One region of the Pigmentiphaga sp. H8 genome, then DNA from elsewhere that is predicted to be linked to it. Evidence: predicted binding sites of a transcription regulator. Region 1 holds the regulator's gene; each other region holds the start of a gene.

Region 1 (10,674 bases):
GCCTGATGGTGGTGCGGATTGAATTTGTCGCCCGGAACCGGGGCGATCTCGACCAGCTTGTTGCGCTCGAAGGCGCCAACCAGTTGCTTGAGGGTGACGTCCACCCCTTCGCGCAGGGTGTCGATGGACTGGTTTTCCTGGGCCAGGGCGGCCTCCAGGCTGTCTTTCACCGGCAACAGGTTTTCCGCGAATGCCTCGATACCGAACTTCTGCGCCTTGGAGACTTCCTCCTGGGCCCGCCGGCGGACATTGTCCGCTTCGGCGCGGGCGCGCAGCATGGCATCGTAATTGTCCTTGGCCTCGGCCTGGGCCGCGGCCAGCTGGGCCTGCAGCGCGACGATGGGATCCTCGGTGCCCGCGTCCTCGGGCGTTTCCGCCGCCGGGTTCGGGTTCACGTTTTCGGGATCCAGATTGGGTTGGTCGCCAGGCTTGTGCTCAGCCGACATTGGGTGCCTCCATGAAAAACCAGAAAAATCAGTGACTTGCTTGGACTCTATGCGCGAGATGGGGGTGAAATCCGCGGATTCAAGAGAGTATATAACCCCCCCTACGCCCTTCGGGCGCCCCCCAGGGGGCGATGCGGGTGGACCGGCGGAGCCGGATCCACCGCATCCTGGGTCTAGTACCCGTTTCTTGGGTTGTGGCACCCGTGCTTCGCTGGCTGCCAGCGGTAGCACCGGTGATTCAGTCCAAGATAGTTTCCCTGGACCCAGGAAACCGCGGATCTGGCTTTGCCAGTCCGCCGGTTTCGCCCCCTGGGGGGCGCGCGTCAGCGCGTAGGGGGGGTCCTCAATTGGGGGTCCTCAGCTTTTCGATCTTGCGGCGGTCTTGCTTGGTGGGGCGGCCTTTCAGGTTGGCGGCGGGGTCGGCGTTCTGGCGGCGCAGTTCGATGGCTTCCAGGCGGCGCTTGAGGCCTTGCTGGGTTTCGTCGTACAGGGTGCGCGCGAAAACGGCGGGGCCGCGCTGGGTGGACAAGGCGCGGACCAGGACCTCCCAATCCTGGTCTCCCGCGCGGATCTGCAGGATGTCGCCGGGGCGCACGGCGCGCGAGGGCTTGACCCGTTCGCCGGACACCTTCACCTGCCCTGCCTCGACCGCATCCTGGGCCAGTGTGCGGGTCTTGTAGAACCGCGCCGCCCAGAGCCACTTATCGATACGTAGTTCTTCCATCCCGTTACTGGCCCGTGGCCGGCGCCTCGTCGTTCTTGCGTTGCAACAAGACGGCTGCGTGCGCCGCCTCGGCCGGCTGGCGGGCCGCGGGGCGCGTGATCCAGCCTTGCATGTGGCGCTCGGCCAGGTTGGCCAGGGCCTCCATCCAGGCGGCGGAATCGTTCAGCGCGTCGATGTAGCGCAGCTGCCGGCCCCCCGCCAGCAGGAACGCTTCCTTGCCCTGCACCGCGATCTCCTCCAGAGTCTCGATGCAGTCGGCCACGAAGCCGGGGCAGAATACGTCGACGTCGGACACCCCGCTCTTGGCCAGCTCCTTCAGCCGGGGTTCAGTATAGGGCTGGAGCCATTCGGCCGCGCCGAAACGGCTCTGGAAAGTCACCTCGACCTGCTCGGCGTACAGGCCCAGCCGCTCGGCCAGCAGGCGGCCGGTCTCCAGGCACTGCTCGTGATACGGATCCCCCAGCGCGATGGAACGCTTGGGCAGGCCGTGGAAGCTCAGCACCAGTTTCCGGCCCCGGCCGTTGTCGCGCCAGAAATCCAGGATGCGGACGGCCATCGCCTCGATATAGCCCGGATCGGCGTGAAAATCGCGCACGTACCGGACCTCGGGCACGTTGCGCAGCCGGGCCAGGCAAGCACCCACCGCATCGGACACCGCGGCGGTCGTACTGGCCGCGTACTGCGGATAAAGCGGCAGGACCAGGATGCGCTCGCAGCCCGTCTCGCGCAGCGCGGCAATGCCCGCCTCGAGCGACGGATTGCCGTAGCGCATGGCCAGCGCCACTTCCACGCCCAGGCCCCGGCCGGACAGCACGCGCGCCAGGCCCTCGGCCTGGCGGCGGCTCCAGGCCAGGAGCGGGGAGCCCTCGGGCGTCCACACCGAGGCGTAGCGCGCCGCCGCGTCGCGGGGCCGCAGCGTCAGGACCAGGCCATATAGGATGGGCAGCCAGACCAGGCGGGGAATCTCGACCACGCGGGGATCGGACAGGAATTCGGCCAGATAGCGGCGCACGGCGGAGGCGGTGGGCGCGTCGGGCGTGCCCAGGTTCACCAGCAGCAGGCCGGTGCGGGTGGGATGGTGGGAGGACGGCGGCTCGGGAAGGAAGCGCATGCGTGGCGTTTTCCGGACTCAGGAATGACAGGGGAAACGGCGGCGGGCGGGAAGGCCGTCCGCCCATGCCGGCGGACGCCGGCTCAATGGTGGCTCAACGCGTTCGACAGCAGCCGCGCGGTGATGTCGACGATGGGAATCACCCGCTCGTACGACATCCGGGTAGGACCGATCACGCCCAGGGTCCCGACCACCTTGCCGTCCACGCCGTAGGGCGCCGTGATGACGCTGACCTCTTCGACCGGCACCAGCTGCGAGTCGCCGCCGATGTAGATCTGGACGCCCTGTGCCCGGCTGGACACGTCGAGCAGCTGCATCAGGTCGGTCTTCTTCTCGAACAGTTCGAACATCCGGCGCAGCTTGTCCATGTCGGCCGTGATGTCGGAGACGCCCAGCAGGTTCAATTCGCCCGAGATGACGACGCTGTCGTCCTCGGTGGCGGCCTCGGTGCTGGCGTCCACCGCCAGTTCCATCAGCCGGGAGATGTCCTCGCGCAGCTGGCTCAGTTCCCGCTGGAGGATCTGGCGGACGTCCTCGAACGCCTTGCCACTGAAATGCTGGTTGAAGAAATTGGCCGCCTCGGTCAACTCGGCGGAGGAATAGTCGCGCTGGACCATCAGCATGCGGTTCTGCACGTCGCCTTCGGGCGTCACGATGATCAGCAGTACCCGGGTGTCGGACAGCCGGATGAATTCGATCTGCCGGAACATCTGGCTGCGCTTGGGCGACATCACCACGCCGGCGAACTGGGTCAGCTTGGACAGCAGCGAGGCCGCGGCCGCGATGACGCGCTGGGGTTCGGCCGAAGGCAGCAGGGTCTGGATGTGGGTCGCCTCGGAAACTTCGTAGGGCTGCACCGTCAGCAGCGAATCGACGAACATGCGGTAGCCCCGGGGGGTGGGGACGCGACCGGCGGAAGTATGGGGGCTGTGGATCAGGCCATGGTCCTCGAGATCGGCCATGACGTTGCGTATCGTGGCCGGCGACAGGTCGAAGACCTTGGAGAGCGTACGCGAACCGACAGGTTGTCCGTCTGTGATGTAACGCTCGATAAGAGCCTTCAACAATGTACGTGCGCGATCGTCCATGGCCAATTGTACCCCTGGATGAGCCCACCCCCTACGCGCTTCGCGCGCCCCCTCAAGGGGGCGGCACTGGCGGACCGGCAAAGCCGGATCCGCGGTGCCCTGGCAACTGCCAGGCTGATGGAGGGGGTTGCTTTCTATTGTCGGCGTTTGACGCTGAGTGGGCAAAAAGGACCACATGGGGCCCCGTTGGGAGGTCTCCCCTCATATAATGCCTGCATGCATTTTCCCATCGTCGCCCTCGTCGGCAAATACCACGATACCGGCATCGCCGCGCCGTTGCGCGCGGTCGCGCAGATGCTGCGCGATGCCGGGCGCGAGGTCGTGTTCGAGAAGGACACCGCCACCAATATCGGCGTCCTGGACTACCCCGCGGCCACCGTCGAGGAAATCGGGCAGCGCGCGTCGCTGGCCATCGTCATGGGGGGCGACGGCACGATGCTGGGGGTGGCGCGGCAGCTGGCGCCCTGGGACGTGCCCGTGGTGGGCATCAACCACGGCCGGCTGGGATTCATCACCGACGTCCCCATCGAGGACGCCGGCACCGCCATCGCCGGCATCCTCGACGGCCAGTTCGAATCGGAAACCCGCACCCTGCTGGCCTGCAGCGTCATCCGGGGCGAGACCACGCTGGTGTCGGCGCTGGCGCTGAACGACGTGGTGCTGAGCCGGGCCGGCCTGGGCGGCATGCTGGAAGTCACCGTGCAGGTGGACGGGCTGTACATGTCCAAGCAGCGCGCCGACGGCCTGATCATCGCCACGCCCACGGGATCCACGGCCTATGCGCTGTCGGCCAACGGCCCCATCCTGCATCCATCGCTGCGCGGGCTGGTACTGGTGCCGGTGGCGCCGCAGGCGCTGTCCAACCGGCCGATCGCCATCCCGGACGACTGCACGATAGACATCACCCTTACCCGCTCTCCCGGCGGCCGCGACGAAAGCGCCAGCGTGCACTTCGACATGCAGAGCTGGTCGTCGCTGCAGGAAGGCGACCGCGTCCTGGTGAAACGCGCCGAACACACCATCCGCTTCCTTCACCCGGCCGGATACAGTTATTTTTCCACCCTGCGGCGCAAGCTGCACTGGAACCAGATTTCCGGCACCGCGATCGATTAGTCCTTCTCCGCCCTTTCCACCGGCTCCATTCGTATGCTGCGCGCCCTGCACATCAACGATTTCGTGATCGTCGACCAGACCGAGGTCGAATTCGGCCCAGGCTTCACCGTCTTCTCCGGTGAAACGGGCGCCGGCAAGTCGATCCTGATCGACGCGCTGGCCCTGGCCCTGGGCGAACGCGCCGATGCCTCGGTGCTGCGGGAGGGCGCCAGCCGGGCCGAGGTCAGCGCGGTATTCGACGTGCCGCCCGCGCTGCTGGACTGGCTGGCCGAGCGCGAGCTGGATACCGACAGCCTGGTGCTGCGGCGGATCATCGATGCCCAGGGGCGCAGCCGCGGCTACATCAACGGCGTGCCCGCCACGCTGACCCAGTTGCGCGAACTGGGCGAACACCTGGTCGACATCCATGGCCAGCATGCGCACCAAAGCCTGCTCAAGACCGACTCCCAGCGCGACATGCTGGACGACCATGGCGACCATGGCGCGCTGCGGCGCGACGTGGCGCAGGCGTGGAAGGCCTGGCGCGAACTGGCGCGCAAGCTCGAAGCGGTGGAACGCGACGCGGCTTCGCTGCAGCAGGAGCGCGAACGCCTGCAATGGCAGGCCGACGAACTCGACCGGCTGGCGCTGAAGGACGGCGAATGGGACCACCTCCAGGCCGAGCACGGCCGGCTGGCCCATGCCCAGTCGCTCATCGACGGCGCCAGCCAGACCATCGCCGCCCTGGAAGAGGACGATGACGCCGCCCATGCCCGCCTGGCCGCCGCCGCCCAGCGCATCGGCCAGCTGGCCGCGCACGACGCGGCGCTGGCCCCGGTATCCGAGGCGCTGGAATCGGCCCGCATCGCGCTCCAGGAGGCCGTCTCCGACCTGAACAGCTACCTGGGGCGCCTGGAGCTCGATCCTCAGCGCCTGGGCGAGGTCGAAGGCCGCCTGCAAGCGGTATTCGACACCGCCCGCAAGTTCCGCCTGCAACCCGAGGAACTGGCCGAACGCCACGCCACGCTGCTGGCGCAGTTGGAAACCTTGAAGGAAGCCGAGGACGTCCAGGCCCTGCGCACCAAGGTCGAGGCCGCCAAGGCGGCCTACGACACCGCCGCCGGCAAGCTGGGCCGGGCGCGCAAGAAGGCGGCGGGTTCGCTGTCCAGGGCGGTAACCCAGGCCATGCAGACGCTGGCCATGGGCGGCGGACGCTTCGAGGTCGCGGTCGAGGCGGCCGATCCCGGCGTCCACGGATCCGAAGCCATCGAATTCCGCGTCGCGGGCCACGCCGGCACCACCCCCCGCCCGCTGGCCAAGGTGGCCTCCGGCGGCGAACTGGCGCGGATCTCGCTGGCCTTGTCGGTCATCGCCAGCCGTGCCGCGCGGGTCCCGACCCTGATCTTCGACGAGGTCGACACGGGCATAGGCGGCGCGGTGGCCGAGGTCGTCGGCCGGCTGCTGCGCGAACTAGGCAGTTTGCATCAAGTATTGTGCGTCACCCACCTGCCCCAGGTCGCCGCCTGCGGCAATACGCACCTGCGGGTCGACAAACGCCAGGAAAAAGGCGCCGCGATCTCCACGGTCAATCAGCTGGACAGGGGGGGACGGGTGGACGAAATCGCCCGGATGCTGGGCGGCATAGAAATCACCGCCACGACGCGCAAGCATGCGCGGGAAATGATAGGCAACAACTGAGGCGGGCCGCCGGCCCGCCCCTGGCGGCCTCAGCGGCTCTTGGCGCAGTTCTGGCAGATGCCGTACAGCGACAGCGCGTGCCCGGTCAGCACGAAATTGTGGTCCTTGGCGATCTTCTGCTGGCGTTTCTCGATTTCCGCGTCGAAGAACTCCTCGACCTTGCCGCAATTGGTGCAGACCAGGTGGTCGTGGTGATCGCCCTCGTTCAGCTCGAACACGGCCTTGCCGCTGTCGAACTGGCTGCGGACCAGCAACCCGGCCTGCTCGAACTGCGTCAGCACGCGATAGACCGTGGCCAGCCCGATCTCGACGCTTTCGCCGATCAGGGCCCGGTAGACGTCCTCGGCGCTCATGTGGCGCACTTCGGCCTTGCGAAAGACATCCAAGATCTTGAGCCGGGGGAAGGTCGCTTTCAGGCCTATACTTTTGAGTTCGCTTTGATCTGTCATGATGGTCCTTTCTGAAAGCGGTTTCGTGTGTCGAACCCTGCGTAACGGCAGGATCCGGCGTGGGTGCTGGATCTTCAGGCCCAGTCAGCCATCGGGCGCGCTGCGCCCGCAAGGCGCGGCCCCGGCATGGCAGGCGGCGAAACGGCTCGGCCCGGTGCACCCGGTTGCCCGTCCCGCGGCGGCCGCCCGGCAGTGCCGGGAAAGCTCCGGAAAAGCCCAGGCATTCCCCGAGGGCTTTATGATAACGGTTTCCCCAATCAAGACGAGTGCGGATCTGTGCCAAACGCTCTGATTTCCTTCATCCACGGCCAAGCCGGCACCCTGCGGCGGCTGGCCCCGGCCGCGCTGCTGGGCCTGGCGGCATGCAGCTCGGTCAACAACTACGTTCCGAACTTCGTCAAGCCCTACCGGGCCGACGTCCAGCAGGGCAACTGGCTGACCCAGGAACAAGTGGAACTGCTGCGCCCCGGCATGACCCGCGAACAGGTGCGTTTCGCCCTGGGCAGCCCCACCCTGACCAGCATTTTCCATTCGGACCGCTGGGACTATCCGTACCTGTTCACGCCCGGCCACGGGCAGACCGAGGAACGGCGCTTCACCGTCTATTTCGCCAACGACCGGCTCGAGCGCTGGACCGGCGATGAACAGCCCGCCCGCCAGCCGTTCCAGCAGAAGGACACGCGCAAGGCCCTGGGCTCTGCCACGCAGCCGGCCCAGCAGGCCCCAAACACGGCTCCGCTGACGGTCGAGGGCAATGCCGCCTCTCCCAGCCTGGACCCCGGCTCGGCCCCCGCCGTCGCCACACCCGTCGCGCCGGTCGCTCCTGCCCCCGCGTCGCCCTCCGGCGACGCCGCCCCCCCCCAACCCGCCACGAATACCAAGGAATGACCTCGATGCGTATCGCCATTGCCGGGGCGACCGGCCGCATGGGCCACATGCTGATCGAAGCCGTGCTCGCCGCCCCCGACCTGGAACTCGCCGTCGCGCTGGACCGCGCCGGCAGCCCCGCCATCGGCCACGATGCCGCCGAGTTCCTGGGCAAGCAAAGCAAGGTCATGATCACCGACGATCTCGACGCCCTTGCGCAGGCCGACTGCCTGATCGACTTCACCCGCCCCGAAGCCACGCTGGCCCACCTGGAAGCCTGCCGGCGCCACGGCGTCAAGCTGGTGATCGGCACCACCGGCTTCGACGAGGCCGGCAAGGCCGCGATCGCCGCCGCCGCCGACAAGGTGGGCGTGGTCTTCGCGCCCAACATGAGCGTGGGCGTGAACGTCACCCTCAAGCTGCTGGACATCGCCGCCCGTATCCTGAAGGAGGACTACGACGTGGAAGTGTTCGAGGTCCACCACAAGCACAAGGTGGATGCGCCCTCGGGCACCGCGCTGAAAATGGGCGAGACCGTGGCGCAGGCCTGGGGCAAGCCGCTGTCCGAGGTGGCCGAATGGGCCCGCCACGGCGACACCGGCGCCCGCAAGCACGGCACCATCGGCTTTTCCTCGGCCCGCGGCGGCGACGTGGTGGGCGACCACACCGTCTTCTTCTGCGGCCCGGGCGAGCGCATCGAGGTCACCCATCGGTCGAACAGCCGCGTCAACTACGCCGAAGGCAGCCTGCGCGCCGCGCGCTACCTGGCCGACAAGCCCGCCGGGCTGTACGACATGCAGGATGTGCTGGGTCTTAAGCCCCCCCCTACGCGCTGACGCGCGCCCCCCAGGGGGCGATGCGGGTGGACCGGCGGAGCCGGATCCACCGCATCCTGGGTCTGGCGCCATATCCCCTCAAGGGGGCGGCGCTGGCGGACCGGCAAAGCCGGATCCGCGGCGCCCAGGCAACTGTTGGAACGGCCTCGTGTGGGGCCGTTCTGTTTTTGTAAGCGTCTTCAGGGGCCGTTGATGGCCTTGTTTTTGGCTTCTACGGCGAGGACCAGGCGTTGGGCCATCTGGGCAAGCGGGACGATCTCGTGGACGGCGCCCAGGGCGATGGCTTCGCGGGGCATGCCGAAGACCACGCTCGAGGCTTCGTCCTGGGCGAGGTTGTAGGCGCCCGCCTCGCGCAATGCCAGCATGGCCCGCGCGCCGTCCTTGCCCATGCCGGTCAGCATGATGGCCACGCTGCCGGCCCCGGCCGCGCGGGCGGCCGACAGGAACAGGACCTCGACCGAGGGGCGGTGGCGGTTGACCGGTTCGCCTTCGGACAATTGCGCGTGGTAGCCCAGCAGCGGCAGCGGCCGCACCGACAGGTGGGCGTGGCCGGGAGCCACGTAGACGTGCCCCGGGTGCAGCCGTTCGTTGTGTTCCGCTTCCTTCACGTGCAGCGGCGTGTGCTTGTCCAGACGCTCGGCGAAGCTGCGCGTGAAGCCGGGCGGCATGTGCTGGGTGATGACGATGGGCGGCAGGTCGGCGGGCAGCGCCTCCAGCAGTTCGCGCAGCGCCTCGGTGCCACCGGTCGAAGCCCCGATGGCGACCAGCAGCCTGCGGTCGTACCGGGACGGCGCGGGCGCGCGGCCATCGGCGGGCCGGGATTGCTCGTCGCTCATGGATATGCTCAGCCCGGCTGCCTGGCGTAGACGGTACGCCCCTGGAGCACGAATCGCTGCTGCCCCTGGGAAAAACTCTCGGAATGGCCGACGAACAGCAGGGCCCCGGGCGGCATCAGCCCGGCCATGCGCTCGACGACCCGCAACTGGGTGGGTCGATCGAAGTAGATCAGGACGTTGCGGCAGAATACCGCGTCGAGCGGCCCGCGCACCGGCCACACGGGGTCCAGCAGGTTCAGCTGACGAAAATTCACCAGCGCGCGCAGCTCGGGCCGCACGCCGTACTGGCCCTCGGCCTCCTCGACGAAATAGCGGCGCGCCTGCTGGTCGGGCACCTTGGCCAACTGGTCGCGCCGGTACACGGCTTGCCGGGCGCTGGCCAGCACATGGGTATCCAGGTCGGTCGCCAGGATGCGCACCGGCGGCGCCAGGGTGCCGAACACCTCGGCGGCCGTGATGGCCAGGGTCCAGGCCTCTTCCCCGGTGGAAGCGGCCGCGCACCAGAGCTGCAGCGTCTGGCCCGGACGTTCGGCGGCCAGACGCTTCAGGTAGGCGGCCAGGATCTGGAAATGGTGGCTCTCGCGGTAGAAATACGTGAGATTGGTGGTCAGCGCGTTGACGAAGTATTCCCATTCGGGCGCGCCGGCGCGCAACCCTTCCAGGTACGCGCTGAAGGACGGCCGGCCGGTGGCGCGCAGCCGACGGGCCAACCGGCTGTAGACCATGCTGCGCTTGGCGTCCGACAGCGAAATGCCGGTGTGCTGCCGCAGCAGGGCCCGTATCCGGTCGAAATCCTGGCCGCTGAAGGCGAATTCGGTGCCGACGAGGGAGTCGGCCGAGCCCGGTATAGCATCGGTCACGGCCAGGAGGCTGGTTCTGGATGTCACGCTTGGCCCTAAAGGAAATGCCCCCACGCTATCATTGACGGGATTATCGGCAACACTCACTGATTCATTAAGCAATGTTCAATCGCGGCCCCGTCTCCGTGCAGAACGCCGGCCCCTCCGCGGCCGGCCTGCCTCGCTTCATGACGGCGGCGCCCGGCCAGGCTGCATCCGGCCTGGGCCCCGACGCGCGCGAGGCCACCCAGCTCGCCATCCTGTTCATCGAGGACTCGCTTGCCGATTTCACGCTGATGCGCGCCGTGCTGGTCGACGCGGGCCTGAATGTCAGCGCCCAGTGCGTGGACACCGAAACGACCATGCGGCAGGCCCTGGCCGAACGGGCCTGGGACGCCATCATCAGCGACCACTCCCTGCCCACCTTCAGCGGCCTGCGCGCGCTGAAGGTGGCCAAGGAAGTCGGATTCCGCGGCCCCTTCCTGATCGTGTCCGGCGCCATCGGCGAGGAAACCGCGGTCGAAGCCATGCGGGCCGGCGCCGACGACTACGTGATGAAGAACAACCTGCGCCGGCTTCCCCCCGCGCTGGAGCGCGGCCTGCGCGAAGTGCAGACCCGCGACCAGCGGCAGCGGGCCGAAACGGCGCTGGCCTCGGCCCACGACCAGTTGAACGCCGTCTTCTCGGC
Region 2 (10,674 bases), 980 kb from region 1:
GTCGCCGTCGCCGCCTTCTTCGCCATGCCGCGCGGCGCCTGGGCGCCCCTGGTGGCCGCGCTGTTCGCCGCCGACCTGGGCCTGTCCGCGCTGACCGGCCATCCCCTGGTTCCCTCGGCCTGGCTCGCCGGCCTGTCGCTCGCCTCCACGCTCGGCATCGCCTGGCTCTCGCAGCGCTATGCCCAGGGCCGGGACGATCTGCACGCGGTGCTCGGCTGGGTGGCCGTCACCTTCGTGGTCAGCGCCCTCGCCGCCGTGGCCGGCAGCGCGGGACTGGCGCTGATCAAGCACGAAGTCCTGTGGGAGGCCGTCTCCGACCTGGCGTGGATATGGTGGGCCGCCACCGTGACCGGCGTGCTGTTCGGCGTCTCGGTGCTGATGGGATTCATGGGTTTTCGCACGGTCGAGGCGCCGCCGGGGCCGATCGGCCGCACCGTGGGCATCGCCGCCTGGCTGCTGCTGGCGGCCATGACCTGGTACGTGTTCGGCGTGCACCGCCCGTCCACGTCCGAAGCCCCGCTGCTGCTGGGGCTGGCCTGCATCCCGCTCGCGCTGGCCACCGTGGCGACGCTCAGCGGCGGCAACCGCATGGGTTCGCTGGCCGTGCTGACCATGGCGGCCATCGTCATCTACCACTCCAACGCCGGGCGCGGCCCCTTCTTCCTGCGCGGCTTCCTGCCGGGCGAACCCCTGCTGCTGGTCCAGTGCTACCTGGTTTCGGTCGCCATGCTGCAGGTCTTCGTGCGGGTGCTGACCCGCGGCATCCGGCGCCCGCGCACGGCCGGTGCCGACGGCCGCGAGACCCTGTACCGGCTGGACCTCGCCTCGGGCACCATCGTCTGGGACGCGCCGCCCGATGCCCGTCCGGGCCCCGGGACGCTGGACGAAGTGCTGCGGCAGGTCCACCCCGACGACCGCCAGGGCCTGCGGGAACGCCTGCGGGCCGCCGACGGAACGCCCGGGCTGGACCGCCCGTTTCCGTTCCGCCTGGCGACCGCGCCCGACCACTGGACGACCGTCGTCGACCTGAACCGGGGGGCCATGATGGGGCCCGACGGCGCCTTCATCATCGGCAGCTGGCGGCTGCCCACGCCGCACCACGGCGCATAAGGGAACCCATGATCCAGCTCGCCCTGCTTCTGTTCGGCGCCGGCTTCGTCCGCAGGAACATCCATCTGCTCATCCTGGTCGGCCTCGTCTGGGCCGCCCTGGGCGTGGTCATCACCCTGGACGGCGTGGACGGCGCGCGCTACTTCCCCCTGACGCTATTCGGCGCGCTGCTGCTGTTGGAAAGCCTGGTCACGCTGACGGTCGCCGGCAGCGGCATGGGCGCCCAGAAAGCGGTGCTGGCCTTCAAGGGCGGCATCTTCCTGCTGGTCGCCCTGCTGATCCTGGCCGGCGGATCCATCAGCAACCTGCTGCTGGCCATCATCCTGGGCCTGACCTACTTCGTGCTGGGCGTGTTCCAGATCGCCTCGGCCTGGGTGCTGCGCTACGACCGCTGGCGCCTGTCCGTGCTGGGCGGCTGCGCCCAGGTCCTGTTCGGCCTGTTCCTGTTCCAGCCCTACCCCACCCACTACGCCGGCACCGTCTCGTACTTCATCGGCATCACCATGCTGGTCGCCGGCGTCAACACCATGCGGGTGGCCGCCCGGGCGCGGAAGCTGAGCGAGCAGTCGTCCATGTTCGACCTGCTGGCGCCCGTGGATCTGCGCGGGACGAACGCCGGCGAGCCGCCGCCCGCGCAGCAGCCGGCGCCCGACGGCCCCTTGACCGTCCACGTCTGGACCCCGGAAGGCTCGGCCAAGGACAAGACCGTGTCGCGGCCGGTGTTCAACCGCTACATCGCCGCCGTCGACGTGCAGGGCGTGATCTCGACCGGGCACGCCGCCATGGAAGTCCCGCCTTCGACCTACATCAGCCTGTACCCCGCGGTGGACATCGACCGATCGCCGTCCGAGTTCTTCAATCTATTGAAGGCGGTCAAGGAGAACGACGTCCCGGGCAAGTTCCAGCCCGACTACGCGACCGAGTCCAAGGCCTGGTGCCCGTCGAACTGGCAGGTCAGGTTCGAGCGGTACGACCACCAGAAGCTCCAGGACTTCTGGCTGCGCTACCGCGGCCAGGAAATCTACAACCTGACGCGGCGCAACTGCTCCAGCTCCGTTTCCTACGCGCTGGAATCCGCCCTGGACGGCGTGCTGGACGACCGCAGCCGCAGCGTGCGGCAGGTGCTGCGCACCCTGTTGATGCCCGAACTGTGGATCGCCGCGCAGGTGCGCCAACGCGCCCAGGTCATGGCCTGGACCCCCGGCCTGACGCTGGACTACAGCCGCGCCCTGCGCGCGGTCATCCACCCGGTCCAGCAATCCTGGTTCTCGCGCTTCCTGGCGGCCGCCACGCGGATGACCTCGCGTAGCGGGGCCTGAGGCGGGGCAGGCCCGCACGGACGATTGCCCATTGCTCGAATTCGAGCAATAATGACGACAACGCAATAGCTGGTGAGCCTAAGGGCAAAAGCGTTGACTGCCGCGCAAGCGGTTCCGCCAAAAGCGGAGGCAACAGACAGCCAGACTACGGGGCCCCTTCGGGGGCCTTCGCTTTTTCAGCTCCTGGGAGGCCGAGGCTTGACGCCCTGCAGCGTCAGTTCGACCAGCCGTGTGAACTTGATGGAGCCCCGCATGGACAATTGCCGGCTCAAGGCCAGTTCATAGGCACTCTGGATGGTCAGCAACACTGCCGGACCGGCTGAATCCTTGACCCTGAGGACGTTGAAAAACACGCCATACAGCGCGGTCTTCCCCTCAGTGACAGGCACGTCTACCGTCACATAGTTCTCATTCTAGGCGTAGCCGCACCTGCGGGTGGCCAATCCACGCGCAATCGTCGGCAATCGCGGGGACAAAGCATAACGACCGGGACAGAAGCAGCGCGTTTCGCGCTCATCCTTATAGAGCTGTGAATGGCCACCACTCTCTGCACGCGCGCGCGTGAAACAGTGCATGGCGAATGCCACGCGAATTTCGACGCGCCTCTGGTCGCTGATGGGCAACTCATACCGGAAAGGATGCAGGTGAGTCAGTGGATAGACCCGGCCGGCCGCATCGACATGAGGTGCCCAGCGCATCATGCCCTCGTTCCAATTGACCCCCATTGCCCCTTCCGTGCCCATGAATCCGTGAGGCGGCAAGTATGTCCCGCCGGCCTTATTCGCAGGGCGGAACATCGGACCGCAATGCCCACGGGACAAGAAGGTCCGGGTAAGGGCTCTCCCGAATACCCCCCCCCTTGAAAGCCCCCCATGCCATCCCTATAATTAGCACTCGATTGCAGAGAGTGCTAACAACGCCGCCCACGCGGCGTCCAGGCCTCCGGCAACCGGCCGAGGCGCCGCGTTACGGCGTGGCACCGGCCAAATGCGGCTTTCCAGCCTCTTTTTCTGACAAATAGACGTCAACTTCGAACATCAGGAGTTTGTATGGCCCTCCGTCCCCTGCACGATCGCGTGATCGTCAAGCGCCTGGACAACGAGCGTAAAACCGCGTCCGGCATCGTCATCCCCGACAGCGCGGCCGAAAAGCCCGACCAGGGCGAAGTGCTGGCCGTCGGCCCGGGCAAGAAGACCGAAGACGGCAAAGTGCTGCCGGTCGACGTCAAGGTCGGCGACAAGGTCCTGTTCGGCAAGTACGCCGGCCAGGCCGTGAAAGTCGACGGCGACGAACTGCTCGTCATCCGTGAAGAAGAAATCCTGGCGGTGATCCAGTAAGCCTCGCGGCCCGCTGTCCGATCCCCCAGCATTCAACACACTATTCAAGGAATTTCGTAAATGGCTGCCAAACAAGTCCAGTTCGGTGATGACGCCCGCGCCCGCGTCGTCCGCGGCGTGAACGTCCTCGCCAACGCCGTCAAGGTCACCCTCGGTCCCAAGGGCCGCAACGTGGTTCTGGAGCGCTCCTTCGGCGCCCCCACCGTCACCAAGGACGGCGTGTCCGTCGCCAAGGAAATCGAACTGAAGGACAAGTTCGAGAACCTGGGCGCCCAGCTCGTCAAGGAAGTGGCCTCCAAGACCAGCGACAACGCCGGTGACGGCACCACCACCGCCACCGTGCTGGCCCAGGCCATCGTGCACGAAGGCCAGAAGTACGTGACCGCCGGCCTGAACCCGATGGACCTGAAGCGCGGCATCGACAAGGCCGTCGCCGCCGCCATCGAAGAACTGAAGAAGATCAGCAAGCCCTGCTCGTCGAGCAAGGAAATCGCCCAGGTCGGCTCGATCTCGGCCAACAGCGATTCGTCGATCGGCCAGATCATCGCCGACGCGATGGAAAAAGTGGGCAAGGAAGGCGTCATCACCGTCGAAGACGGCAAGTCGCTGGACAATGAACTGGACGTCGTCGAAGGCATGCAATTCGACCGCGGCTACCTGTCGCCCTACTTCATCAACAACCCCGACAAGCAAGTCGCTGCCCTGGACGATCCCTTCGTCCTGATCCACGACAAGAAGATCAGCAACATCCGCGAACTGCTGCCCGTCCTGGAACAAGTCGCCAAGTCGAGCCGCCCGCTGCTGATCATCGCTGAAGACGTCGACGGCGAAGCCCTGGCCACCCTGGTCGTCAACAACATCCGCGGCATCCTGAAGACCACCGCCGTCAAGGCCCCGGGCTTCGGCGACCGCCGCAAGGCCATGCTGGAAGACATCGCCATCCTGACCGGCGGCACCGTGATCTCGGAAGAGACCGGCCTGTCGCTGGAAAAGGCCACCCTGCAAGAGCTGGGCCAGGCCAAGCGCATCGAAGTGGCCAAGGAAAACACCACGATCATCGACGGCGCCGGCGACAGCAAGGCCATCGAGGCCCGCGTCAAGCAGATCCGCACCCAGATCGAAGAAGCGACCTCGGACTACGACCGTGAAAAACTGCAAGAGCGCGTGGCCAAGCTGGCCGGCGGTGTTGCCGTGATCAAGGTCGGTGCTGCCACCGAAGTCGAAATGAAGGAAAAGAAGGCTCGCGTCGAAGACGCCCTGCACGCCACGCGTGCCGCGGTGGAAGAAGGCGTGGTGCCCGGAGGCGGCGTGGCCCTGCTGCGTGCCAAGCAAGCCATCAAGGACACCAAGGGTGCCAACGCCGACCAGGACGCCGGCATCAAGATCGTCCTGCGCGCCATTGAAGAGCCGCTGCGCACCATCGTCGCCAACGCCGGCGACGAGCCCAGCGTCATCGTCAACAACGTGCTGAACGGCAAGGGCAACTACGGCTACAACGCCGCCACCGGCGAATACGGCGACATGGTCGAAGCCGGCGTGCTGGACCCCACCAAGGTCACCCGCACCGCCCTGCAGAACGCCGCCTCGGTTGCTTCGCTGCTGCTGACGACGGAAGCCACCGTGGTCGAGCTGGTCGAAGACAAGCCCGCTGCTCCCGCCCCCGGCGGCATGGGTGGCATGGGCGGTATGGGTGGCATGGACTTCTAAGAAGTCCTGCCGCCGGTCCCGGGCCCGCCCGGGACACTGCTTCGAAACCCGCGAGCGTCCGCGCTCGCGGGTTTTTCGTTTCGGCGGGTGCTACCGCATTTGGAGGATGACTCGCCGAATAGCGGTTCATACCATGGGCGTGCATACACACTTGGCAAGGACCGCTCCGCCATGGACTCGGACAACAGGATCTTCCATCGCCGCCTGGCCCGGCTCGCCCTGCTCGGGGCGGCCACGCTGTTTTGCGGCGCCGCCTCCGGCGCGACGTATTGCTCGTTCGTCAATCGCGACGACGGGGGCAACCGCAAGTTCACAGTGCGTATCGACACGGCCCGGTTCAAGGGCGAACCGGTGGCCGTCAACGATTGCACCCCAAGCACGATCATCGAGCTGATCACCCACCGGAACTACCAGACCCCGGAGCCGCTCTGGCTATCCTCGGGCTTCGACGAGGACCGGAATCGACTCAGCTACAAGCTGGTCATACAACGGAGCGGGGGCTATTCCGGCCTCGCCCAGGCTGTCATCGTCGAAGCCATCGACAGCAGCGAAGTCGGCGAGGTGTATCCGATCCACCTGGAGCCCGTCGACTCCATCAACGTCATCTTCGTTTCAGGATCCAACAACCAGGCGCGCGAGAAGGTCCCGAAACGCAAATACATCCTCGAAGGCAAGTTCAATTCGAATTGACGTTGGCCTGGGCTCTTGACCGGGTTGCGTATCGCAACTACATTTGTTGCGATACGCAACCCATGAACAAGAATCCATGGAAACCATAGCAGCGCCCCCTCCTCCCGCCGACTCTGTCATCCAGGAACTCCGCGAGTTCTCCCGCAAGCTGGTCCGCGAACTCGGCTTCATGCGCGCCACGCTGGCGGATACGGATCTGGCGCCCTCGGCGGTCCATGCCGTTCTCGAGATCGGCGCCGCGCCCGGCATCCATGCGAAGGATCTCGGTCATCTGCTGAAACTGGACAAGTCAAATACGAGCCGCCAACTGGCCCGGCTCGAGGCGGGGGGCCTGCTCAGGCGTCAGGCTGCCGAAGACGACGGGCGTTCGGCGGCGCTTCATCTGACCCCCGCGGGGCAGGCGCTGCGCAGGAAGATCGACCGGTTCGCCACGGCCCAGGTGTCGGATGCGCTGCGGCGCCTCGTTCCCGTCGACCAGCGGGCCCTCGTCCGCGCGCTGGCCCAGTATGCGGAGGCCCTGGCCGCAGGCACCGGCTCCGGAGCCGCGGCCCGGGGGCCCTCCGCCGGCATCCATGAAGGCTACCTCCCGGGCTGCGTCGGCGACATCGCCAGCCTGCACGCCCGCTTCTATTCGGAAAACTGGGGCTTCGGCGTCTTCTTCGAGAAGAAGGTGGCCACGGAACTGGCCGCTTTCGCGCAGGCGCTGCCCGCCGACGGCAAGGCCTTGTGGCTCTACGTGGAAAACCGCCGCACCCTGGCCTCCCTGGCCATGGACGGCAATCCGGCCTCGGGCATCGCCCATCTGCGATGGTTCATCGTCGACGATGCGCTGCGCGGCACGGGCGTCGGACGGGAGCTGATGGCGCGCGCGATGCGGTTCGTGGACGACCGTTTCCAGGAAACCTGTCTGTGGACGTTCAAGGGCCTGGACGCGGCGCGCCATTTGTACGAATCGTTCGGCTTTCGCCTGGTGCAGGAATCGGAAGGCGAACAATGGGGGGCGAGAGTCACCGAACAGCGGTTCAGCCGTCTTCGCCCGAATCCCCACCCGGATTGACGGCGCCTGGCCATCCCGCGAATTCGACCGCAAGGAGCGGAGTGCCGGGCCGCGCCCGGGTTCCTACACTGGCCTCACCTTCAACGAAGCGAGTGATGCGCCATGAACACCCCCTCTACCCTGTTTTTGCTGAGCCGCATCGAGTCGCCCATGGGCGGCATGCTGCTCGTCACGGACGCGCGGCAGGTCGTGCGCGCGCTGGACTTCGCCGACCATGAGGCGCACCTGCATCGAGGCTTGCGCGAACACTACGGCCGTGTCGAGTTGGCCGAAGCTTCCCCGCCCGCCGGAATCGCGCGGGCCCTGGCCCGGTACTTCGCGGGTACGCTGGACGCGCTCGACGCCCTGCCGACGGAGACGGCCGGCTCGCCGCTGCAACGCCGGGTCTGGGCCGCGCTGCGCGGCATCCCGGCCGGCACCACCACGAGCTATGGCAAGCTGGCCCACGAACTGGGCTTCGACGATCCGCGCGCGGCTATCGCGATCGGCACGGCCAACGGCGCCAATCCCATCGCCATTATCGTGCCGTGCCATCGGGTCATTGCCAGCAGCGGCGATCTGAAGGGCTATGCCTGGGGCCTGCCCCGCAAGCGCTGGCTGCTGGAACACGAGAAGGCGATCTCCCCACAGTCCGCCACCGTGGAAACCGCGGCGCTTCCCGGGTTCTGACCAGGGGCGCTCGCATGCATGCATCCACCACCGCCATCGACCGCCTGGACTGGGCCGGCATCGCCGAACGGCTGGACCAGGACGGCCATGCGCTGCTGCCGGGCCTGCTGGACCCGGAGGCGGCACGCGACCTGGCTCGGCGGACAGCGGCCACGCGGGCCGCCCCGGCCTTCGGCAAACCTGGCCACGGCGAATGGTTTCATTTCGGCATGCCGCTGCCGGCGCCGTGGGCCGAGTGGCGCGTCACGTTCTATCCTCATCTGGCCATCATCGCCAACCGCTGGAACGCGCTGCTGGGCAACGATGACCGCTATCCCGCGGACCTGGATGCACTCCTCCAGCGCGACCGGCGCGCGGGACAGGACTGGCCGCAGTCGTACCTGAGCCGGCTGCGCGCGGGCGAGCACGTGCCGCTGCACCAGCGCGGCGAAGGCGAGCACGTGTTTCCGCTGCAAGTCGTGGCGCTGCTGTCCGAAGCCGGCCGGGATTTCCAGGGTGGCGAGTTCGTGATGACGGAGCAGCGTCCCCGCATGCAATCGCGTCCCATGGTGCTGCCGCTCAGGCTCGGCGACGCGGCCGTCATCGCCACGGCGGCGCGCCCGTCCAAGGGCTCGGGCGGCCACTACCGCGTCTATCTGAAGCACGCCATCAGCCGCGTGCACCAAGGCGAACGCCTGGGCGCGGAGCTGTCGTTCCACGGCGCGCCGCCCCCCCGGTCCAGTACCCCGATATGATGCAGATAAGCAACGTAAACAAACATGAAACCAACGCAACAAAACATTGCGTGGGTCATGCATCTAGGCTAAATTCCGAATGTCTCTCCTGTTTTACCCTGGGGGCAGACTAATCAAGACGCAAGGTCATGCTTCAAGAATACGTGCCGGAAACACGTAGCTCCGCCTTGCCAGAATGGGCGCAGACCCCATGAAGCGAATCCCCCCGGCCCACTGAGGCCCTTGTCCCGCCCCAACGGGCACCGTTACCCGTATCCGCATTCCTTCGCGCTCCGTTCGCACCCGCGTCCGGAAGCGTCGTGTATTGGCACGTGTGGACGAAATGTTCACTCATGACAAGGACTTCCCATGGACGCCACTTCTTCCGTCATCAGCTATCTTTCCGGCCGCCAGTGCGCGGTGCAGTGGAAGATCTTCCTGCTATCGACCGCGCAGGAACTGGCCGAGAAATTCTCGGCCGCCGAATTGCGCACCTTCATGCGCCGCGTGGGCGGGCGCTTCGGGCGTGAGCTGCCCGTGCCGGCCTGCACCACGCTGGACGACATCCAGCTGGCCATGAGCCAGATCTGGACGCGCCTGGACTGGGGCTGGGTCGAGATCACGGACGAAACCGATCATCTGCACCTGCAGCACTATTGCGCCCCCCTCGAGGCCGCGCTGGGCCGTGAAGCCCTGGCCTGGACGCCCTCGTTCCTGGAGGGTGTCTACCAGCAGTGGTTCGAGCAACTGGGCGCCGGCGACAGGCTGCGCGTCTCGCAGGTTTCCGACTTCGACAGCATCGGCGGCATAGGCTTGCGCCTGGGATCGCCCGTAGCGGCCTGAGGTGGCCATGGATACGACCAATCATCCCGAGGCGGGGGATACGCCCCAGCCCGCCATGCCATCGGCCCTGCCGCCCGTGAGCCGCTGGCCCGCCCTGGCCCAGCGCCGCGCGGTGCCAGCCGTGGGCAGCGTCGCGGGCGACCAGGCGGCGGAGCCGTCCACCGTGTACGTCCCGCCCACCCGCTTCCACGCCACCGATGAAGCATCCGTGGCCCAGGAGCCGGCCGCCGGCCCGGACGCCGGCCAACCCGCCCTGGCGCAGACCGCCGCGCCGCCTCCGGCTCCGTCACTGCCTGCCTCCGCGGACGAGCCGATCGCGGGGATCTTCGCACGCCTGCGCGGCTACGCCGACGACGGCCGGCCGGATCCCCAGGCCATGCCCGCGCTGTTCCGGCGCCTGCTCAGGAACTGATCCATGAAGCCGAGCCAGACCCGAAGGAGAACGGCGTGAGTCCGCTGCCGCCAGCCGTTCCCACCTCCCACCAGGCACCGGCAGACGCCCGCGCCGACCGCCTGGCCGCGCTGCCGCTGTGGAGCCACCCGCTTGTCCGGATCGTGCTGGCCGCCGTGGCCTGCTTCAGCCTGGCCGTCGTCATCACCGCCCCGCTGGAAGCGCTGCCGCAACTGCTGCTGTCCCTGGTGGCCCTGGTGGCCGCGCTGGTATTGCGCAACGTCGCGGGGCGCCTGCCGACGGTGTTGATGGTGCTCCTGTCGGCGACGATGTCGCTGCGCTACATGTACTGGCGGCTGACCTCGACGCTGGACTTCCAGAGCTGGCTGGACATCGCCTTCGGCTATGGCCTGCTGCTGGCCGAGATCTATGCCCTGTCGGTACTGCTGCTGGGCTATCTGCAAACCATCTGGCCGCTGCGCCGGCTGCCGGCCGCGATGCCCGCCGATCCGGCGACCTGGCCGTCGGTGGATATCCTGATCCCGACCTACAACGAGCCGCTGGACGTGGTGAAGCAGTCGGTGCTGACCGCCGTCTCGCTGGACTGGCCGGCCGACCGCCTGCACATCTTCGTGCTGGACGACGGCCGCCGCAAGGAATTCCAGGACTTCTGTTCCGAGCTGGGCGTGGGCTACATCGCGCGCAGCAACAACGAATCGGCCAAGGCCGGCAACCTGAACGCGGCGCTGGAGCTGACCAGCAGCGAGTACGTGGCCGTGTTCGACTGCGACCACATCCCCACCCGCTCCTTCCTGCAGATCTGCATAGGCTGGTTCCT
Region 3 (10,674 bases), 1.5 Mb from region 1:
TCGGGCTTGCCCGAGGCGGACCGCCTGCTGGGCCGCAAGCCGGCATTCCAACTGGACCAGTTCGCGCCCATCGCCCGCATTACCGCCGATCCCAACCTGCTGGTGGTCCGGGCGGATGCGCCCTGGCGTTCGGCGGCCGAGCTGGTGGCCGCCAGCAAGGCCGATCCGCAGGCGCTGAACTACGGGTCGTCCGGCGTCTACGGCGCGATGCACCTGCCCATGGAAATGTTCAAGGCCGCCAGCGGGGCCCGGATCACGCACGTGCCGTTCTCGGGCGGTAGCCCGGCGCTCGTATCGCTGATGAGCGGCCAGATCCAGACCGCGGCGGCCGGCGTCGCCAACGCGACCACCTTCCTGAAATCCGGCAAGATGCGCGCGCTCGCGCACTGGGGCAGCGCTCCGCTTGCGGCGCTGCCCGATGTCCCGAGCTTGAAATCGCTGGGCTACGACGTGGAGTTCACACAGTGGTCGGCCCTGTTCGTCCCCGCCGGCGCCCCCGACGAGGTCACGACGCGCCTGCGCGCAGCCATGAAGAAGATCGCCGCCCAGCCCGCCCTCCAGCAGACCTTCGCCTCCTTGGGCAGTCCCATCGACTACATGGACGCCCCCGACTTCGCCCGCTATTGGCAAGCCGACGCCCAGCGCGTCCAAGCCGCTGTCCGCCGCATAGGGAGAGTGGACTGACCCCCTACGCGCTTCGGGCGCCCAGAATGGTGGGCCCCCAGCCGCTACGCGGCAGCCCCCCAAGGGGGCCGGGACCCGCCTTGGGGCGGCCCGGCGCCGGGTCCCGAGGGGCGAAACCGGCGGACTGGCAAGGCCAGATCCGCGGTTTCCTGGGTCCAGGGAAACTATCTTGGACTGAATCACTGTTGCTACCGCTGGCAGCCAGCGATAGCACCGGTGCCACAACCCAAGAAACGGGCACTAGACCCAGGATGCGGTGGATCCGGCTCCGCCGGTCCACCCGCATCGCCCCCTTGAGGGGGCCCGCGTAAGCGGGTAGGGGGTGGGCTCCCCCTAAAAAAAACGGGACACCGAAGTGTCCCGTGAATATCCGCCTCAAGTGGGGGGGAGGGAGGAGAAAAGCAGAGGCGGACGTATCGGCTGGTACCGGCAGACTGCACCGGAAGAAACGTCGAGCGGGGGGAAGCCCGACATTCCGACACGAGGGCGTTGCACCCAAAGCGTGTCCCACCTGACGGTTAGTCCTCTCCCCAGCGGGGAAGTTCACCCGCCACCCGTGTTTCCACGTAAATTTCCGCCAATTCTGTAACCTGATGTGACATATGCCGCGGGCAAGCAAAAAGGGCGGATCCGGTGGTCCCGGAATCCGCCCTTGGGGCCCATGCCGATGAAGCGGCCGTGGCGGTCGGGTCAGGCGTACTCGGCCAGCGCGCCGCGCATCTTGGTCATGGCGCGCGCCTCGATCTGGCGGATGCGCTCGGCGGACACGCCGAACTCGTCCGCGAGCTCCTGCAGCGTGGCGCCGCCTTCGTCCTTCAGCCAGCGCGCTTCGATGATGCGGCGCGACCGTTCGTCCAGGCTTTCCAGGGCCTGAAGGAGTCCGCTGCCGTGCAGTTCGTCGCGGCGGCGTTCCTCGAGGATGGCGCTGGGCTCCTGCTGGCCTTCGTCCGAGAGGTACGCGATGGGGGCGAAATCGTTTTCGCCGTCATCGGTGCCACGGCCTTCCAGGGCCATGTCCTGTCCGTACAGGCGCACTTCCATCTCGGTCACGTCCTGCGGACGCACGTTCAGGCTGGCGGCGATTTCCTCGACCTGGTCCGGCGTGAGCGCGTGCGAGTCCGGCTTCAGGCTGCGCAGGTTGAAGAACAGCTTGCGCTGGGCTTTGGTGGTGGCCACCTTGACCAGGCGCCAGTTCTTCAGGATGTACTCGTGGATCTCGGCCTTGACCCAATGGATGGCGAAGGACACCAGCCGCACGCCGCGGTTGGGGTCGAAGCGCTTGACGGCCTTCATCAGGCCGACGTTGCCTTCCTGGATCAGGTCGGCATGCGGCAGCCCATAGCCCAGGTACTGGCGGGCGATGGCGACCACCAGGCGCAGGTGCGACAGCACCAGTTCGCGGGCGGCGTTGAGGTCCTGCTTTTCCTGGTAGCGCTGGGCCAGCTCGTGTTCCTGCTCGGCCGTCAGCACCGGCAGGCGGTTGACGGCGCCGATATAGGCTTCGATCGTGCCAAGGGCGCCCGGGTTGGCGATGGCCAGGGCCAGCGCGCCCGGACCGCTCGTGGCGGGTGCGAGGACGTTGGACTGATTCGACGAACGTTTCATAAACGGCTTACCTCCATGTCTGAAGGTTAGCACTCTCGAACAAAGAGTGCTAATGGGTGTTTTTGATGGGTGCGATAAAGCGAATCGATCGCTGTGCGATGCAGCACGGCGGGCGAATCCGGCCAGGTCGGCGCCAGGGCGTCCGGTAGAAGGCCAGAGGTGGGCAGGCGATCAGGGTTTCATACTGCATAGACCATGAAATCGGCGTATCGTTCGCGGAAACCTGCATTTTCCGACCTTCGATATTGATGCGTCCCTAAAAATGGCCCGTTTGCCCCGCCTGTATGCCCCGGATCTCCCCCATCTTGCCCAGGCCCGTTTCACGGTGCCCTTGTCGGCCGGCGGAGACGGCGGCGCCATGCTGGACCAGGTCGCCGCCTGGCTGGAGGCAGACGCCAGGCAGCACGGGGTGGCAGTGCATGGGTGGGCGCTTACTTTCGACCAGTTGCTGCTGCTGGCCACTCCCACCGGCCCGGGAGGAATCTCGGCCGTGATCCAGTCCCTGGGGCGCCGCCTGGCCGCCCGGCTGCATATAGGAAGGGTCTTCGCCGGCCGGTTCCGGTCCACCCTGGTCGAACCGGGCGCCTGGGTGCTGCCCGGCCTGATCTGGCTCGAAACCGTCCCGCTGCGCCAGGGGCTGGCGGGGGATGCGGAGCTGTGGCGATGGTCCTCGGCCCCGGCGCACATGGGAGCCGCGTCGGCCGGCATGCTGCACGACCATGCCGATTACTGGGCATGCGGCAACACGCCGTTCGACCGCCAGGCCAACTACCGCGCCAGGATGGCCGAAGGCGTGGCCCAGTCTGTGGCACAGCGCATCGAGCAGGCGCTGTACGGCCAGTGGGCACTGGGTGGACCGGCCTTCGTGCAGTCACTGGAGGGCACCAGCAGCCGGCGGGCCACCGCCAGCAAGCGGGGGAGGCCGCGCAAGCAGCCCAAGGTCCAGGAAGAAAACGCACGATAATGGTGCGTCCCTTATTTAATTTCCACGATTTGTAGCCTGGATAATAATTAGGGACGTTCCCCGTTTTATTTTTCTTGCAGCCCCTGGTGCGCCGCAGTATCGTCGATTCCCCTCGGCGCCGCACGCCTGCGCGCGCCGTGTTCGGAATCCCGATGTCCAGTACCCCGGATTCGTGCCCGGCACACGGATCCCCCAGCGGAGCGCACCATGCCCCTATCCAGCCAGGACCACCTCTCGGCCCCGTCGTCCCGGACGGCCGTCATCGACGCCTCCCGCATCGGCCTGCCCGCGCCGCGCCAGCCGGACGCCCAGGGCCTGTACGACCCGTCCAACGAACACGACGCCTGTGGCGTGGGCTTCGTGGCCCACATCAAGGGCCAGAAAAGCCATTCCATCATCCAGCAGGGCCTGAAGATTCTCGAGAATATCGACCACCGCGGCGCGGTGGGGGCCGATGCGCTCATGGGCGATGGCGCGGGCATCCTGATCCAGATCCCGGACGCGCTGTATCGCGAGGAAATGGCCGGCCAGGGCGTGGCCCTGCCCGCTCCCGGCGAGTACGGGGTGGCAATGGTGTTCCTGCCCCAGGAAATGGGGTCGCGCCTGGCCTGTGAGGCCGAACTCGAGCGTGCCGTGCGCGCCGAGGGCCAGGTGGTACTGGGTTGGCGCGACGTGCCCATCGACAAGGACATGCCGATGTCGCCCAACGTGAAGGTCATGGAGCCGGTGATCCGGCAGCTCTTCATCGGCCGCGGCGGCGACGTCATGGTGCCCGATGCGCTCGAGCGCAAGCTGTACGTGATCCGCAAGATGGCCTCGCACGCCATCCAGAAGATGCATCTGAAGCACGGCAAGGAATATTTCGTGCCGTCCATCTCCAGCCGGACCGTGGTCTACAAAGGCCTGCTGCTGGCCGACCAGGTGGGCCGCTACTATCGCGACCTGGCCGACTCGCGCGCCGTCACGGCGCTGGCCCTGGTGCACCAGCGTTTCTCGACCAACACCTTCCCGGCCTGGCCGCTGGCCCACCCCTACCGCCTGATCGCCCACAACGGCGAGATCAACACGGTCAAGGGCAACTTCAACTGGCTGCGCGCGCGCGAAGGCGTGATGCAATCGCCGGTGCTGGGCGACGACCTGAAGAAGCTCTATCCCATCGTCTACGAAGGCCAGTCCGATACCGCCACGTTCGACAATTGCCTCGAACTGCTGGTCATGTCCGGCTATTCCATCTCGCACGCGATGATGATGATGATCCCCGAGGCCTGGGAACAGCATGCCGAGATGGACGAGGCGCGCCGCGCCTTCTATGAATACCACGCTGCGATGATGGAGCCCTGGGACGGCCCGGCCGCCATCGCCTTCACCGACGGCCGCCAGATCGGTGCGACGCTGGATCGCAACGGCCTGCGCCCGGCGCGCTACATCGTCACCGACGACGACCTGGTCATCATGGCATCGGAATCCGGCGTGCTGCCGGTCCCGCAAAGCAAGATCGTCAAGAAGTGGCGCCTGCAGCCGGGCAAGATGTTCCTGATCGACCTGGAACTGGGTCGCATCATCGACGACAAGGAACTGAAGGACCAGCTCGCCAACAGCAAGCCCTATCGCCAGTGGATCGAGCGCATCCGCATCAAGCTCGACACGCTGCCCGAGCCCGTCCGTGAAGAGATCGAGGAAGGCCGGTCGGCGGTGCCCATGCTCGACCGGCAGCAGGCTTTCGGCTGGACGCAGGAAGACTACAAGTTCATCCTGCGCCCCATGGCCGCGCTGGGCGAGGAAAGCACGGGCTCCATGGGCAACGACGCGCCGCTGGCCGTGCTGTCCGGCAAGAACAAGAGCCTCTACAACTACTTCCGCCAACTGTTCGCGCAGGTCACCAACCCGCCCATCGACCCCATCCGCGAAAACCTGGTGATGTCGCTGGTGTCGTTCATCGGGCCCAAGCCCAACGTGCTCGACATCAACAACGTGAACCCGCCGCTGCGCCTGGAAGTGGCGCAGCCGGTGCTGGACTTCGCCGACATGGCGCAGATCCGCCACATCGAGCGGGTCACCAACGGCAAGTTCAAGAGCTTCGAGCTGGACATCACCTATCCGGCCGCCTGGGGCAAGGAAGGCATCCAGGCCCGCGTGGCGGCGCTGTGCGCCCAGGCCGTGGACGCAGTCAAGAGCGGCTACAACATCCTGATCGTGTCCGACCGCCTGGTCGACAGCGGCCGCGTGGCCATACCCGCGCTGCTGGCCACCTCGGCCGTGCACCAGCACCTGATCCGCGCCGGCCTGCGCACCAGCACCGGCCTGGTGGTGGAAACCGGCTCGGCCCGCGAGGTGCACCACTTCGCGCTGCTGGGCGGCTACGGCGCCGAGGCCGTGCACCCCTACCTGGCGATGGAAGCGCTGGCGCACGAGCATGAGCACGACGCCAAGGTGCCGGTGGACAAGGCCATCTACAACTACGTCAAGGCCATCGGCAAGGGCCTGCAGAAGGTCATGTCCAAGATGGGCATCTCGACCTATATGTCGTACACCGGCGCCCAGATCTTCGAGGCCGTGGGCCTGAACCGCCCGCTGGTCGAGCAGTATTTCCCGGGTACCGCCAGCAACATCGAGGGCATCGGCATCTTCGAGGTGGCCGAGGAATCCCTGCGCATGCACAAGGCGGCCTTCGGCAACGATCCGCTGCTGGAAGGCGCGCTGGACGAGGGCGGCGAGTACGCCTTCCGGATCCGCGGCGAAGAGCACATGTGGACGCCCGACGCCATCGCCAAGCTGCAGCATTCCACCCGTGCGGACAACTACCGCACCTACAAGGAATACGCGCAGATCATCAACGACCAGAGCAAGCGCCACATGACGCTGCGCGGCCTGTTCGAGTTCAAGTTCGATCCGGCCCACGCCATTGCGCTGGCCGAGGTCGAACCGGCCAAGGACATCGTCAAGCGCTTCGCCACCGGCGCGATGTCGCTCGGGTCGATCTCGACCGAGGCCCATTCGGTGCTGGCGATCGCCATGAACCGCATCGGCGGCAAGTCCAACACCGGCGAGGGCGGCGAGGACGAGCTGCGCTATCGCACCGAACTGCAGCACGGCAAGGCCGGCATCAAGGACGGCGACACCCTGGCTTCGGTGCTGGGCGCCGATCGCGTGGTGGCCGACGTGCCGCTGAAGGCGGGCGATTCGCTGCGTTCGCGCATCAAGCAGGTGGCCTCGGGACGCTTCGGCGTGTCGGCCGAATACCTGGCCAGCGCCGACCAGATCCAGATCAAGATGGCGCAGGGCGCCAAGCCCGGCGAAGGCGGCCAGCTGCCCGGCCACAAGGTGTCCGAATACATCGCCAAGCTGCGCTTCTCGGTGCCCGGTGTGGGCCTGATCTCGCCCCCGCCGCACCACGACATCTATTCCATCGAGGACCTGGCCCAGCTCATCCATGACCTGAAGAACGCCAATCCCCAGGCGTCGATCTCGGTCAAGCTGGTGTCCGAGGTCGGCGTCGGCACGGTGGCCGCGGGCGTGGCCAAGGCCAAGTCCGACCACGTGGTGATCGCCGGCCACGACGGCGGCACCGGCGCTTCGCCCGTGTCGTCGATCAAGCATGCCGGCACGCCCTGGGAGCTGGGCCTGGCCGAGACGCAGCAGACCCTGGTGCTGAACCACCTGCGCGGCCGCATCCGCGTGCAGGCCGACGGCCAGATGAAGACCGGCCGCGACGTCGTGATCGGCGCGCTGCTGGGCGCCGACGAGTTCGGCTTCGCCACCGCGCCGCTGGTGGTCGAAGGCTGCATCATGATGCGCAAGTGCCACCTGAATACCTGCCCGGTGGGCGTGGCTACGCAGGATCCGGTCCTGCGCGCCAAGTTCCAGGGCAAGCCCGAGCACGTCGTCAACTTCTTCTTCTTCATCGCCGAGGAAGTGCGCGAACTCATGGCCCAGCTGGGCATCCGCAGGTTCGACGAGCTGATCGGCCGTTCCGACCTGCTCGACATGCGCGCCGGCATCGAGCACTGGAAGGCGCGCGGCCTGGACTTCAGCCGTGTGTTCCATCAGCCTCGCGTGGCGGCCGAGGTGGCCCGCCTGCACGTGGACGAGCAGGACCATGGGCTGGCCAAGGCGCTGGACCACCAGTTGATCGAGCGCGCGCGCCCCGCCATCGAGCGCGGCGAGAAAGTCTCGTTCATCACGACGGTGCGCAACGTGAACCGCACCATCGGCGCCATGCTGTCCGGCATGGTGGCGCGCAAGTACGGCTACGAGGGCCTGCCCGACGACACCATCCACATCCAGTGCAACGGCACGGCGGGCCAGAGCTTCGGCGCCTTCCTGGCCCACGGCGTGACGCTGGACCTGGTGGGCGACGGCAACGACTACGTCGGCAAGGGCCTGTCGGGCGGCCGCATCATCGTGCGCTCGCCCAATGATTTCCGCGGCCATGGCCCCGAGCACATCATCGTCGGCAACACCGTGCTGTACGGCTCGCTGTCGGGCGAGGCCTATTTCAACGGCGTGGCGGGCGAACGCTTCGCGGTGCGCAACTCGGGCGCCGCGGCGGTGGTGGAAGGCGTGGGCGACCACGGCTGCGAATACATGACCGGCGGTACCGTGGTGGTGCTGGGCGAGACCGGCCGCAACTTCGCCGCCGGCATGTCGGGCGGCGTGGCCTACGTCTACGACCCGGACGGCTCCTTCCGCCTGCGCGCCAACCTGGCCATGGTCGAGCTGGAAGAGGTCGTGCCCGCGGCGGTCCAGGAGAAGGAAGGTTCGCAGCGCCTGTGGCACAGCATGGTGCGAGGCGGCGAACGGGATACCGACGAGGCCATCCTGCGCCGCCTGGTCGAGAACCATTTCCGCTACACCGGCAGCTTCCGCGCCCGCGACATCATGGATGCCTGGGAAACCGCCCGCACCCGGTTCGTCAAGGTCATGCCGACGGAATACCGGCGCGCGCTGGGCGAAATGTGGGATGCCCGGAATCCGCAGAAGCTGGCCGCCTAGGCACGCCTTGCCGCCGGGAGGCGGCGCGAACCGTAACGAAATCGGAGCCGGCGCGGCGTACGCGCCGGCTCCAAACAGGATAGTCAGGAAAGAGCCATGGGTAAGGTCACCGGATTTCTGGAATACCAGCGTCTGCAGGAAGCGGCGCAAGCGCCCGAGCAGCGCGTCAAGCACTGGAAGGAATTCGTCCTTCATCTGAACACCGAGCAGGCCAAGCAGCAGGGCGCCCGGTGCATGGACTGCGGCATCCCGTTCTGCACGAACGGCTGTCCGGTCAACAACATCATTCCCGACTGGAATGACCTGGTGTATCGCCAGAACTGGAAGCAGGCCCTGGCGGTGCTGCATTCCACCAACAATTTCCCCGAGTTCACTGGGCGCATCTGCCCGGCGCCCTGCGAAGCGGCGTGTACGCTCAACATCAACAGCGACGCCGTCGGCATCAAGTCGATCGAGCACGCCATCATCGACCATGGTTGGGAGCACGGCTGGGTCGTTCCCGTGTCGCCCAAGGCCAGGACGGGCAAGAAGGTGGCGGTGGTCGGCTCCGGCCCCGCCGGGCTGGCCTGCGCCCAGCAACTGGCGCGCGCCGGGCATGAAGTGACGGTGTTCGAGAAGAGCGACCGCATCGGCGGGCTGCTGCGCTACGGCATCCCCGACTTCAAGCTGGAGAAGTGGCAGATCGACCGCCGCATGGCGCAGATGGAGCAGGAAGGGGTCGTGTTCCGTCCCTCGACCTTCGTCGGCCGGGCCGAGGACGCCAAGGCCCTGGGCATTTCCGCCTCGGTGAAGACCCCGCAGGAGCTGCAGGCCGAGTTCGACGCCATCGTCGTGTCGGGCGGCTCGGAAACCCCGCGCGACCTGCCCGTGCCGGGCCGCGAGCTCCAGGGCGTGCATTTCGCCATGGACTTCCTGCGCCAGCAGAACAAGGTGGTGGCGGGCGACAAGCTCAAGGACCAGATCATGGCCACGGGCAAGCACGTCATCGTGATCGGCGGCGGCGACACCGGTTCGGACTGCGTGGGCACCAGCAATCGCCACGGCGCGGCCTCCGTCACGCAGTTCGAGGTCATGCCCCAGCCGCCGGTTGCCGAGAACAAGGACCTGACCTGGCCGTACTGGCCGCTGAAGCTGCGGACCTCCTCGTCCCACGAGGAAGGCGTGGACCGCGACTGGGCGGTGTCGACCAAGACCTTCAAGGGCAAGGGCGGCAAGGTGACGTCGCTCGTGGCCTGCCGCGTCGAATGGGTACGCGGCGACAACGGCCAGATGAAGATGGCCGAGGTCGAGGGCTCCGAATTCGAGCTGCCCGCCGACCTGGTGCTGTTCGCCATGGGCTTCGTGTCGCCGGTGCAGCAGGTGCTGGAAGCCTTCGGCGTCGAGCGCGACGCCCGGGGCAACGCGCGGGCCAACACCGACGACTACCGCACCAACGTCGACAAGGTCTTCGCGGCCGGCGACATGCGGCGCGGCCAGTCGCTGGTGGTCTGGGCCATCCGCGAAGGCCGCCAGTGCGCGGCCTCGGTCGATACCTTCCTGATGGGGGCGACCGAGCTGCCTCGCTGAATTAATGATCGCTTAAAAGCATCGTGCCACCATGCCCCGAGTCGTCCGGCCGGACCTCGGGGTTTTTTCATGGGGATATACGGGCCAGCCGGGCGTTTGTTGTAAAAAACGTAAACCGGCGCGAGGCGCCGTGGTTCATAATCTTCACTCTTCCATGGGCCATGCTGGCCGGGATCCGGCGCGCCATGGACAGGACGATCATGCGCCGCCGGCAAATCGCGGTACATGAGCCGGGGACAAAACCCGCTGCTGCCTAAGGGTTAGCACGGTGCCCAGGCGTGCTGCTGTTAGAATCCCTCGCTGGATTCCTCTCGAACCCACCGGTTTTTTGCAAGCAACGCCCATCTTTTCAACTCTTCTTGCCTCTACATGCCTGATTCGGCACGATCTACGCATTCCCCTACCGATGTGGCGCTAGCCTTCGACGGCCTGTCGGTGGGCTATGGCGACCGTGTCATCCTGCGGGACGTCGACATGCAGGTCCGCCGCGGGCAGGTGGTGGCCATCATGGGCGGCTCGGGGTCGGGCAAGACCACGCTGCTGCGCGCCGCCACGGGCCAGTTGCCGCCCCAGGCCGGCAAGGCGCTGGTGCTGGGCGAAGACATCGGCCAGTCGTCGGGCGACCGCCTGTTCGACCTGCGCAAGCGCATGGGCGTGCTGTTCCAGCAGGGCGCGCTATTCACGGATCTGGACGTCTATGAAAACGTGGCGTTTCCGCTGCGCGAGCATACGTCCATGACCGAGCAGGAAGTCCTGGAGCGGGTGTTGTCCAAGCTGGACGCCGTGGGCCTGAAGGCGGCCGCCTTCCTGCGCACCTCGGAAATCTCGGGCGGCATGGCGCGCCGGGTCGCGCTGGCGCGGGC

The links. Region 1 encodes HrcA, which represses chaperone genes, less so after heat shock. Its sites were predicted from a motif close to TTAGCACTCNNNNNNNNNGAGTGCTAA; they were not measured.
Region 2: groES (co-chaperone GroES) is a predicted target of HrcA. The motif match lies at 3,317-3,343, and genes of this name have one in related genera.
Region 3: rpoH (RNA polymerase sigma factor RpoH) is a predicted target of HrcA. The motif match lies at 2,316-2,342, and genes of this name have one in related genera.

Annotation. Positions count from the first base shown of each region.
Region 1 covers NZ_CP033966.1:3,739,412-3,750,085, forward strand. Annotated here, with positions in the region: gene grpE (nucleotide exchange factor GrpE) at 1-446, opposite strand, end outside; gene EGT29_RS17635 (RNA-binding S4 domain-containing protein) at 790-1,170, opposite strand; gene hemH (ferrochelatase) at 1,175-2,281, opposite strand; gene hrcA (heat-inducible transcriptional repressor HrcA) at 2,365-3,369, opposite strand; gene EGT29_RS17650 (NAD kinase) at 3,586-4,482, shown strand; gene recN (DNA repair protein RecN) at 4,516-6,159, shown strand; gene fur (ferric iron uptake transcriptional regulator) at 6,189-6,608, opposite strand; gene EGT29_RS17665 (outer membrane protein assembly factor BamE) at 6,885-7,496, shown strand; gene dapB (4-hydroxy-tetrahydrodipicolinate reductase) at 7,502-8,311, shown strand; gene EGT29_RS17675 (CheB methylesterase domain-containing protein) at 8,491-9,147, opposite strand; gene EGT29_RS17680 (protein-glutamate O-methyltransferase CheR) at 9,156-10,034, opposite strand; gene EGT29_RS17685 (response regulator) at 10,109-10,674, shown strand, end outside.
Region 2 covers NZ_CP033966.1:4,717,348-4,728,021, forward strand. Annotated here, with positions in the region: gene EGT29_RS22195 (MASE1 domain-containing protein) at 1-1,110, shown strand, start outside; gene EGT29_RS22200 (HdeD family acid-resistance protein) at 1,119-2,429, shown strand; gene EGT29_RS22205 (hypothetical protein) at 2,606-2,818, opposite strand; gene groES (co-chaperone GroES) at 3,479-3,766, shown strand; gene groL (chaperonin GroEL) at 3,827-5,473, shown strand; gene EGT29_RS22220 (hypothetical protein) at 5,645-6,163, shown strand; gene EGT29_RS22225 (bifunctional helix-turn-helix transcriptional regulator/GNAT family N-acetyltransferase) at 6,240-7,220, shown strand; gene EGT29_RS22230 (methylated-DNA--[protein]-cysteine S-methyltransferase) at 7,323-7,889, shown strand; gene EGT29_RS22235 (2OG-Fe(II) oxygenase) at 7,904-8,623, shown strand; gene bcsD (cellulose biosynthesis protein BcsD) at 8,972-9,445, shown strand; gene EGT29_RS22245 (hypothetical protein) at 9,453-9,857, shown strand; gene bcsA (UDP-forming cellulose synthase catalytic subunit) at 9,893-10,674, shown strand, end outside.
Region 3 covers NZ_CP033966.1:5,278,164-5,288,837, reverse strand. Annotated here, with positions in the region: gene EGT29_RS24935 (tripartite tricarboxylate transporter substrate binding protein) at 1-684, shown strand, start outside; gene rpoH (RNA polymerase sigma factor RpoH) at 1,375-2,289, opposite strand; gene EGT29_RS24925 (hypothetical protein) at 2,552-3,253, shown strand; gene EGT29_RS24920 (glutamate synthase-related protein) at 3,461-8,245, shown strand; gene EGT29_RS24915 (glutamate synthase subunit beta) at 8,342-9,811, shown strand; gene EGT29_RS24910 (ABC transporter ATP-binding protein) at 10,181-10,674, shown strand, end outside.